3 regions of the Aerococcus sp. HMSC10H05 genome follow, and region 1 is predicted to be linked to each of the others. Evidence: riboswitches for the same ligand, from Rfam matches in the RefSeq annotation. Region 1 holds a riboswitch; each other region holds the start of a gene.
What was found. Region 1 has a riboswitch for lysine ahead of HMPREF3116_RS07475 (ABC transporter substrate-binding protein/permease). Riboswitches for the same ligand answer to the same signal wherever they lie in the genome.

Region 1 (3,290 bases):
ATTTGTACGTTGTTAGAATGGTAAATTGCCCAATCCTTGCAATAGGATATTAAATACTTGTCTAGATAAAATTGGTGTATTCAAAATAATAAAGTTCGCAATAGTTGAATGCTCTATACTAGATTGAACTGCTTCAAAAGTTAATACTGTCATAAATATAAGAATAAAAAATGCCCAAAACCAAGCTGAGAAGAAGCCGAATAAGCCACCAAGAATACCGTTCCATTGAATATCCATCTCTGTAAATTTTAAATCTCTAACACTATATGTAAGTAACTTAGTTAGCAACCATATAATAAGGATGATTATTAAGATTGCAACTAATCTAAAGTAAATGATATCCATATTTTGAAGTAGACTAACTGGATAATATGCAAAAGTATTTTCGATATCAAACCCTACATAAGGCACCCATAAAGATACAATATCAACAAGATTTTGATAAAATAATAACGCAAATAAGTAGGCAATCAATAAACCTAATGATTGAATCCCTTGTATTAAAGCGCCTCGGTAAATACCAATAGCGACGCTTAGAATAAAAAATAGTAAAATAAAAAAACTGATCATACTTTCCTCCCGTAGCTCCAATTCTATTTACTGCCTATGATCTTGGTGTTTGGCGTAAGCGTCCCAATTTTTTTGAAGCAGAGTTGACACTTGATTTCAAACTGGGTTGGCTAATTTGAGGAATTTCTTGATTTTTTTTAGCTTGTGGCCCTGCTTGTTTTGTTTTTCCAGTTTTTTGAGTTCGTGTCCTTGCTTGGCTCTGGCTAGATTTTCCACTTTTAGAATCCTGACCAGCACGTAGTTTTTCTTTTTCAATTTCTGCAATTTCTTTCACTAAAGTACCCATAGTTTGTTCCATAGACTTCACGCGTATCATAAGATCAGCATTCTCTTTTGTCTTAGCTGCCATTTGGTCCTGTAAGTCCAAATAATCAGATTGAATATTCAACGCCAGCAATAACGCCATTTCTTCCATAGACATATTTGGGTTCTTTTTACTGATTTCAGCAAGCAATTGGTTAATTTCCCGACTGACTTGCTGAATATGTTCACTCGTTTTATGACTCTTAATAGTGAACTTATGATACCCCAATTTTGCCGTTACTCTATTTTTTTTGTCATTCGACATATTTGTCACTCCAACTTTTTAACTGTTTGTATTTGCTAATTATCTTGTTTTCATAATCTTAAATATTCTACCATTTATCCTAGATAATGGCTAGACCTAGCCATTATCTGCTAAAAATACTTCATATTATTTACAATATTTTTAAAAACATATAAAAGATCTAATCATATTTTCATGACAATTCAATATTCTTCGTGTATGATGGGATACAATATATTGAGATAGAGGTGCGGAGCTTATCAGTACATACTCGAGCGGGAGCTATGACAGTATGGAAAGGAATATTCGCCGAAATATTTTAACCCCAAGTTGAAATATTGGGCATAAACAAAATATGTTTATGACTGTCACTTATGCTAGTGATGCGCTATCCTATGAGTAACGACGAAAGATCAAAGACGGTCTAGATGCGTACGAATGGAAGCCTCTATTGCAATTTATTGCTGTAGAGGCTTTTAATTATTTTCGGGAGGTTATTTTATGAAAAATCACAAAGTAAGTAATACTTGGCAAAAAGTATTCATGGCTATTTTAACTATTATATTTGCTGTTATTGGTCCAACTTCTTCATTCGTTTCGGCAAATGAAGTAGGAACAACTATTGAGGTAGATGAAGCTACACTAGCAGAAGGCTTAGACCAAGATGGCGTGTTACGTGTCGGTATGGAAGCCAACTATGCACCGTTCAACTGGTCGCAAACATCCGATACAGATGGTGCGGTCCCTATAACAAATTCTGACGGTGAATATGCAAACGGCTATGATGTTCAAATTGCTAAGCGCTTAGCTGATTTACTTGGCTTAGACCTTGAAATCGTTAAACTAGAATGGGACGGTCTACCACCTGCTCTTGAATCTGGCATGATTGATGTCATCATTGCTGGTATGTCACCAACAGCAGAACGATTAGAACAAATGGACTTCTCAGATTCATATTACTCATCTGATATTGTTCTTGTAACAATGGCAAATGGTGAATATGCTAATGCAAAAACCTTAGAAGATTTTACTGGTACTACAGTAACTGGTCAATTAAATACCTTCCATTATGATTTAATCCCACAAATTCCCAATGTCAACCAAGCAACTGCACTAGACTCATTTCCTACAATGATTACAGCGCTGAATGCAGGTTCAGTTGATGCTTATGTCTCTGAAAAGCCTGGGGCTATGGCTGCTGTGGCAGCTAATCCTGACCTGACTTATGTTGAATTTGCTGAAGGTCAAGGTTTTGATTTAGGAGAAGTCACTTCTGATATTGCCGTAGCAACTAGAAAAGATTCGCCATTAACCGCGATTGTGAATGAAGCTTTAAGTGTCATTCCAACTGCTAAGCGTGACCGATTGATGGAAGATATGGTAAACCTTAACGAACGTGGTGAAAGTGCTAGTTTCTGGTCTGAGGTAGCAGGAATTTGGCAAACTTACGGTGCTCAATTCTTAGTTGGTGCTGGTAATACAATGTTTATTGCTTTAAGTTCAACTATCATCGGTTTTATTATAGGATTACTAATTGCTATCTATCGTTCGCTAATTGTGCGTCGTGATCAAATGCCAATCGGTTACTTTTTCTATAAATTATTCGACTTTATGATTTCTGCATACATTGAAATTTTCCGTGGTACACCGATGATGGTCCAAGCCATGATGATTTTTTATGGTTCAAGATTATTCTTCAACTTCCAAATGTCTACTATGTTCGCTGCATTACTGATTGTATCTATTAATACAGGAGCTTACCTTGCAGAAGTTATTCGTGGTGGTATTACCTCAGTAGATAAAGGCCAAACAGAAGCTGCACGTGCGATTGGAATGAACCATTATCAAACAATGACAACAATTGTGTTACCACAAGCTATACGTTCAATCCTACCAGCCTTGGGTAATGAATTTGTAATAAATATTAAAGATACGTCTGTATTGAATGTTATTGCGGTAACTGAGTTATTCTTCGTTACCAAGTCTGCTGCAGGTTCAACATACTTAACCTTCCAAACATTCTTAATTACAGCCATTATCTACTTCGTATTAACATTTACAACTACTCGTGTCTTGAACTTTATTGAGAGTAGAATGGCTGGGAAAAAGACTTACCATGTCTATGAATCTAGTACGAATTCAGTAGTCAATAGTCCAAAAGAACAATAGGAGG
Region 2 (3,290 bases), on a different contig from region 1:
AGAGGCAGATGACAGTCTATAAAGTTCAAGGAAAATGGTCGACACAATGCTGAAAACCATTTTCTTTTGAATAGCGTCTTCGGGCCGTTTTAATTCCAATTGCAATTGAATCAAAGTTTGTAGTAGATGTTGCCAAGTGACAAATGAAAAGCTGAAAACATGTGGTTCATCAAATATTTGCTTTACTTCGGGCGTCTCTACAAAGTCATTCGCAATGGCATCTATGTAAGGCTCACTTAGAGATAAAAGGTAAGCGTACACTTTTTCCTCAGAGGGTTTAGTGGTCTCTTCTTGGTGCCCCCCATTTTTATCCGGTAAGATCAACCGTCGCATAATGGGTTCCGGAAGCACAATAATTTGGCGTACAGAGACGTCAATTTTCTTGTCTGCTAACTCAATAGTGAAGGGTTTTAAGGAAATTAAAAGTTCATTTCTATGGAAAGAAGAGCGATTATAAATGTCAACCATTTCTTGATCAACTTTTTTTAGTTTGATTCTAAATGGCAATGTTCCAGTTGGCATAAATCAAAACTCCTATTATATATTCAATCTAGCTATTACTGATAAGCTGAGAAAATAAGAAAGGGTGTGCATTAATACAATACACACCCATTTAATATACCACAGTTTAGCTTTTAAATGGAAAGCCTAAATCAAATTTAACCGTGTCATTTCAGCTTCAAGGCAAGCTACGGTTTCTTCTTGCGCGGGAACTAATGGTAAACGAACTGAACCAGTATCAAAACCAAGCATAGATAACGCTTTTTTGATAGGAATTGGATTTGGTTCGCTGAATAAAATATCAATTAATGGTTTAAATGTCGTCTGCAATTCAGCAGCTTTTTGATAATCACCATTAAGAGCATAGTGGGTCATTTCGTGGACTTGTTTAGGCGCGATGTTGGCCAATACAGAGATCACACCTTGTCCACCTAAACTCATCAAAGGAATTACAGTGTCATCATTTCCAGAATAGACATCAAAATCAGGCCCTACAAGAAAGCGTGTATCCACAGCATTTGCTAAATCACCAGTGGCATCTTTAAGGGCTACAATATTATCAATATTCTTTAATTCAGCCAATGTTTTAGGCGCAATTGACATGCCAGTACGACCAGGTACATCGTATAAAATAATCGGTGTAGTCTTAATGGCATCTGCAATAGCACCATAGTGGGCTAATAAACCAGCTTGACTCGTCTTTAAATAATAGGGTGTTACTGATAAAATGGCATCGGCACCAGCAGCTACACAGTCTTTGGTTAATTGAATGCCGTGAGCAGTATCATTAGACCCAGCACCAGCGATTACAGGTACACGACCATTTACTTGTTCAACACAAAACTTCACTAGTTCAACTTGTTCTGCATCGGTTTGGGTAGAAGCCTCACCAGTTGTTCCAGCAACAACAATTGCGTCGGTACCATTTTCAATTTGAAATTCGATTAAATCGGTAAATACGTCATAATTGATATTTTGTTCTAATGAATTATCGTAAGGGGTAACAATTGCTACCGCAGAACCTTTAAAAATTGACATGAGCATCCTCCTATATTTGTGCATACTATGTAAAAGACTGAATGAATAAACGATTGTATAGTTAAAGCATAAAAAAGGCAGACAAGAGCCACTCTCTTTGTCTACCTAGGAAATCGTGTCAAAAAATACCGATAAAGTCCTACAACCCTAACAGTTTTAATCCCTAGTATTAGACAAGCGCTCCGCACCTTAATGGGCATTAAGGTTTGACAGGAATAACCCTATTCAGTATTATCCCCAACACAGAAAACTGCATTTCGGCACAACCACCTTTCACACTTCGTTACTGATTGGCTGCGCAACCTCTATATCTATACTTTCTATTCGTATAATCATTAGTTTAAAACTAACATGATAATGAGTTAAAGGCAAGTGATAAATGAAAAAACTATTAGATTTAAAAAAATTATTTCATTTTCTTCTTTTTTGTTAAAGTATATTCTCTTGGTAAACGCGGACTTAAATTCGTTAATACCTCGTGAGCAATGGTACCGGCGTGATGCGCAACATCAATCACATCAATCGTTTGACCACCATTTGTACCAATTAAAGTAACTTTTGTGCCAACAGGCATTTCATGTGGTAAACGGATGATCATTTGATCCATGCAAATTCGCCCGACGCTTGGACACAACTCACCATCAACGATTGCGTTCAAACCTAAATAACTTCTTTGCCAGCCATCTGCATAGCCAATTGGTAGCGTAGCGACCCATTCATCTTCACTGGCTGTATATTCGGCACCGTAGGAAATGGTATCACCAGCATGCATTTTTTTAACATAGATGATTTCTGTTTCTAAAGTTAATGCTTGTTGGAAGTCAACTGGCGATGCTACATCTTCCATACTAGGCTTCGATCCATATAAGCCAATGCCAAGTCGAACAGCATCCAGCGCTTTCTCCGGATGCCATACGCTCAAGGCAGAATTTGACTGATGGAAGAGCGGGGTATAGCCTAAAGCTGAGTAATCTAATTGACTAAGGATATCATCGAAAAAGTCTGATTGTGCTGAAACTTTATCCTTACTATGGTCAGTAAAGGAATCCGCCGTCGCATAGTGGGTAAAAATCGAAGCTAATTTAAATTTTTTAGGATGTTTGGCAATATAATTAATGATTTTTTGTGCTTCTTTAACGGTACGAACACCAATTCTGCCCATACCAGAGTCTATTTTTAAATGAACATTTAATTTATGAAGACGTGAGAAATCCTCGTCATGTTTCTTCGCGTATTTAAGATAGTCTAAACTAGATACGGTTACGCCAATTTCTAAGTTGGCTAATAACCAAGCGTCATCCGGGTCAGTTAGACCGAGAACCATGATAGGTGCAATCATACCAGCATCTCGTAACGCGATAGCTTCATCTGCTAAAGCAACAGCAAATCCGTCTACACCACGAGCTTGCAAAGCGTCTGCAATTTCTACAGCGCCTAAACCATAGGCGTTCGCTTTGATAACTGCCATGACAGCTTTATTACCGACATGTTTTTTTACGGCGAAATAATTATGGATAATCGCATCTAGGGACACGATAGCCTTGCTAGGGCGATGATAACCAATGGTCATAGTTAAAACCTCTCTTTAATCATATAGATAAATAGCTATTGAATGGCATATACTACACACATGTCACTCAATAGCTATTATAACACTTATTATCTATTACGCCCATGAAGCATGTTGTTTAAGTATTATCAGTAATTGAAATTTGTAGAAATTCTGGTACATGACGGTTGTAAGCTTTGAC
Region 3 (3,290 bases), on a different contig from region 1:
AAAACCAGACCCTAATTGAAAGGCAAGTACAGCTGTCTGTCTTGTAACATTTAAAGAGTCAGCAATCGGTAACATTATTGGCATAGTCGCAGCAGCTTGACCTGAGCCTGATGGGATAAAGAAGTTAATTAGAATTTGGATAACGTACATTCCTACAGAACCCAAGACAGCTGGGAAAATATTGACTACTTGTACGAGATAGAAAATAATCGTGTCTAAAATCATCCCATTTTCCATCACGACTAAAATGCCACGAGCAAATACAATGGCTAAGACAGAGAATGTCATCTCGCTAGCTCCTGCAACGAACGTATCAGCTATTTTTCCAGTTGGTAATCCACCAATTAATGCGGATACCACTGCCATTGTAAAGAACATCGCCCCTAATTCATCAATAAACCAGCCAATTTGAAATACACCATAAATCATTATAGAAAAACCTAAAAGTAAAGCGAGTGTGATCCATTTGTGACGAGATGAAAATGCTGGTATTTCCTGTTCATTTAGATCTATATAGTCAGCTTGTGCTTTATCAGCAGCTTCTAAATCGGCAACATCACTTTTACTTGGATCAGCTTTAACTTTCTTTGCGTATCGCATAATAAAAATCGTTGTCACTGCCCAAAGAACAACAAATAAAACAATACGTAAACCAACACCGGAAAATAGAGGTAACTCAGCTAAAGCTTGGGCAACCCCTACAGAGAAAGGATTCATAAATCCAGCATTAAATCCGACAGCAGCACCAAGTATTAAAACAGCAATTCCTGTCATAGCATCATAGCCAAGCGCACGGGCTAAAGCAATACCGATTGGAATAAAAAGAATAATTTCTTCAGATAAACCTAGAGTTGCCCCTCCTAAACCAGTAACGAAGACTAAAATGGGAATAAAAATTTCTTCGCGGCCCTTTAAAGCACGAACTAAACGTCCCATTAAAGCTTCAAGGATCCCTGTTTCATTAATTAATTTAAAAGAACCACCAGTAATGAATAGGAAGAATACAATCGAACCAACCTCAATAAATGCTTGTGGTAGTGCTAAAACCAATTGGAAGGGATTTTGTGGACTTGATTCAATAAAATGAAATGAATCTGGTACCAATACCGTACGGTCATCAACAAGTGTTCGTTCAAACTCACCTGCAGGAATTATCCACGTTAATACCATCATGACGACCATGATCGCAAATAAAAGTACTAGTGCATTTGGCATTCGTAACTTTTTAGGAAATAATTTTGATTTCATAACAAAGCTCCTTTTTAAAATTAGAATAAAAAAATACCAAGGCAAGCAAAAGCTCGTCTTGGTATTGGTTGAATACAGAAATCACTTTTGCCCACAAAATAGAAAGCGCTCCTGGAAGGAATTGGGCATTCCTTTTTGGCAGTGATGCATTTTTTTAATACACCCCCAACAGTAAGTCATACTGTTTCGGCTAATAACCCTTTCTCCAAACGGATACTGATGTGATTAGCGGCCTCTCTCTATTTCGCATTTTTTCATGTAATTCTAATCTTAGGAAATAATAGGAACAATGTCAAGAAATTTTACAATCAATGTTACGGGCTACTGTGCCTTCATAATAAGAGTTCATATATTAAATTAACGCTATAAGGCATATATAATATTAAATTGCGCAGTTTTATGGGTTGCCATTACTGAATACTTTCCTTATTTACTTTTTTGCTTATAACTATATCCATAAACTCAATGTAAGACAATTTCTTTCAACCAATTTTCAGCTAATGGTAGCCATTGTGCTGCAGTCTTATTTATTTGATTTGGATATAAAGCTGATGATTCGTTAGCTACAGACAAACCATGTGGCCCTTTTTGAAAGATATGCATTTCAAATGGTATTTCATTTTCTTCTAAAGCTAAAGCAAAGGAAATTGAGTCGCGCACATTCACTACTTGGTCTTCTCTTGTTGCCCAAATAAAAGTTGGTGGGGTATCTGCATTAACCGTAGCTGGTATGGAGTATTGAGAAACTTCTTCTAGGGTTGGTTGTGGTTTCCCAAAACACGCGAGAGAAATAGCAGTCGCATAGGCTTGCACATTTGGATCTGGATTTTCTACATTTTTACCAAAATAGTAAGCAATATCTGTGAGTGCATACGATGAAATATTAAATGCAGGTTTCAACTGGTCCCCTGTTAAACTTGTTGCTTCTTGAATTACCGGTTTATTCCATACATTACTATACATCCCAGTATTATGTCCGCCCGCTGAAAAGCCGATTAAACCAATTTGATCGGTATTCACTTGCCACTCAGTTGCATGTTGATGAATTAACTCAAATACTTTGGCAGTTTCTTTTAGGGCATGCGGGAATAGAACTTCTTCTTTAACTGGAAAATGTTCTTCAGCTAAAATTTGATCAGTCGTCTTACCTTGACCGTAAACAGAATAGCGTAAGACAAAGGCATTAAATCCCATAGCGTTAAAAGCCATAGCTCCAGGTTCTGCCTCTCGGTCAGAACAATACATATAAGAACCACCCGGACAAATAATAATAGCTGGTCTCTTTCTGTTATCATTATTTGTTGTGAATGGGTCTAATAAATAAGTTGTTAAAGTGACATCATCTCTGTCTTCATATAATTTAATTACTTCGCTCCGCATATTGGACCTCCTAGTTTATGTTATGACTATTATAACATCGAACTTTTACCTTAAAAAAAGAAAAAGCCCGCCAAGTTGGCAAGCTTCTATAAAATGTCAATGATTAACGTTCAATCACTAATTCTGAACTAGCAATAGTTTCTTTATCAGCAGCTGGTGCTTCAATTGAACCAAATGGCATTTGGGCAATCAATTCCCAAGATTCAGAAAGATCTAATAATTCACGGATGCTACGATCGAATCCTTGTTCGTAGCCAATGTTGAAGTGTTGTAAGTTTGCACCTAAACCTAATTCAGTTAATGTTAACCAAGTGGTTAATTGTGCATTAGCAGATGCATGGTTTTTATAAATTAAACGACGTTCTTCATTAGCTGGGATACCTGATTCGACTGCGTCACGATCTTCAAAGAATAAAATTGTACCAACAGCATCACGTGCACCATCCATGATTGGTGTCATATAATTTAATGTTGCTTCATCTAATACATCTTTTTGAACATTTTTAACTAATTCCCAAAGTTTAACATTGTTTTCACCAGAAACCACTACAACACGAGTTGCTTGTGAGTTAAATGCACTTGGAACTTGTGGAATTACTTCATTCAAAGCAGCAGTCACATCTGCAGCAGTTACATCTGTATTAGCTCCAATAGCGTATTGA

Region 2: linked by a shared signal. The riboswitch ahead of dapA (4-hydroxy-tetrahydrodipicolinate synthase) and the one ahead of HMPREF3116_RS07475 (ABC transporter substrate-binding protein/permease) in region 1 are both predicted to bind lysine.
Region 3: linked by a shared signal. The riboswitch ahead of HMPREF3116_RS02855 (YfcC family protein) and the one ahead of HMPREF3116_RS07475 (ABC transporter substrate-binding protein/permease) in region 1 are both predicted to bind lysine.

Annotation. Positions count from the first base shown of each region.
Region 1 is NZ_KV786999.1:4,166-7,455, reverse strand. Features, by position in the region: gene HMPREF3116_RS07485 (CvpA family protein) at 13-570, opposite strand; gene HMPREF3116_RS07480 (cell division protein ZapA) at 605-1,138, opposite strand; lysine riboswitch at 1,353-1,516, shown strand; gene HMPREF3116_RS07475 (ABC transporter substrate-binding protein/permease) at 1,619-3,286, shown strand.
Region 2 is NZ_KV786964.1:4,295-7,584, forward strand. Features, by position in the region: gene HMPREF3116_RS02580 (AraC family transcriptional regulator) at 1-522, opposite strand, end outside; gene dapA (4-hydroxy-tetrahydrodipicolinate synthase) at 649-1,539, opposite strand; lysine riboswitch at 1,707-1,855, opposite strand; gene alr (alanine racemase) at 1,946-3,109, opposite strand; gene HMPREF3116_RS02595 (FUSC family protein) at 3,228-3,290, opposite strand, start outside.
Region 3 is NZ_KV786966.1:1,318-4,607, reverse strand. Features, by position in the region: gene HMPREF3116_RS02855 (YfcC family protein) at 1-1,248, opposite strand, end outside; lysine riboswitch at 1,344-1,494, opposite strand; gene HMPREF3116_RS02850 (alpha/beta hydrolase) at 1,711-2,628, opposite strand; gene HMPREF3116_RS02845 (nitroreductase family protein) at 2,732-3,290, opposite strand, start outside.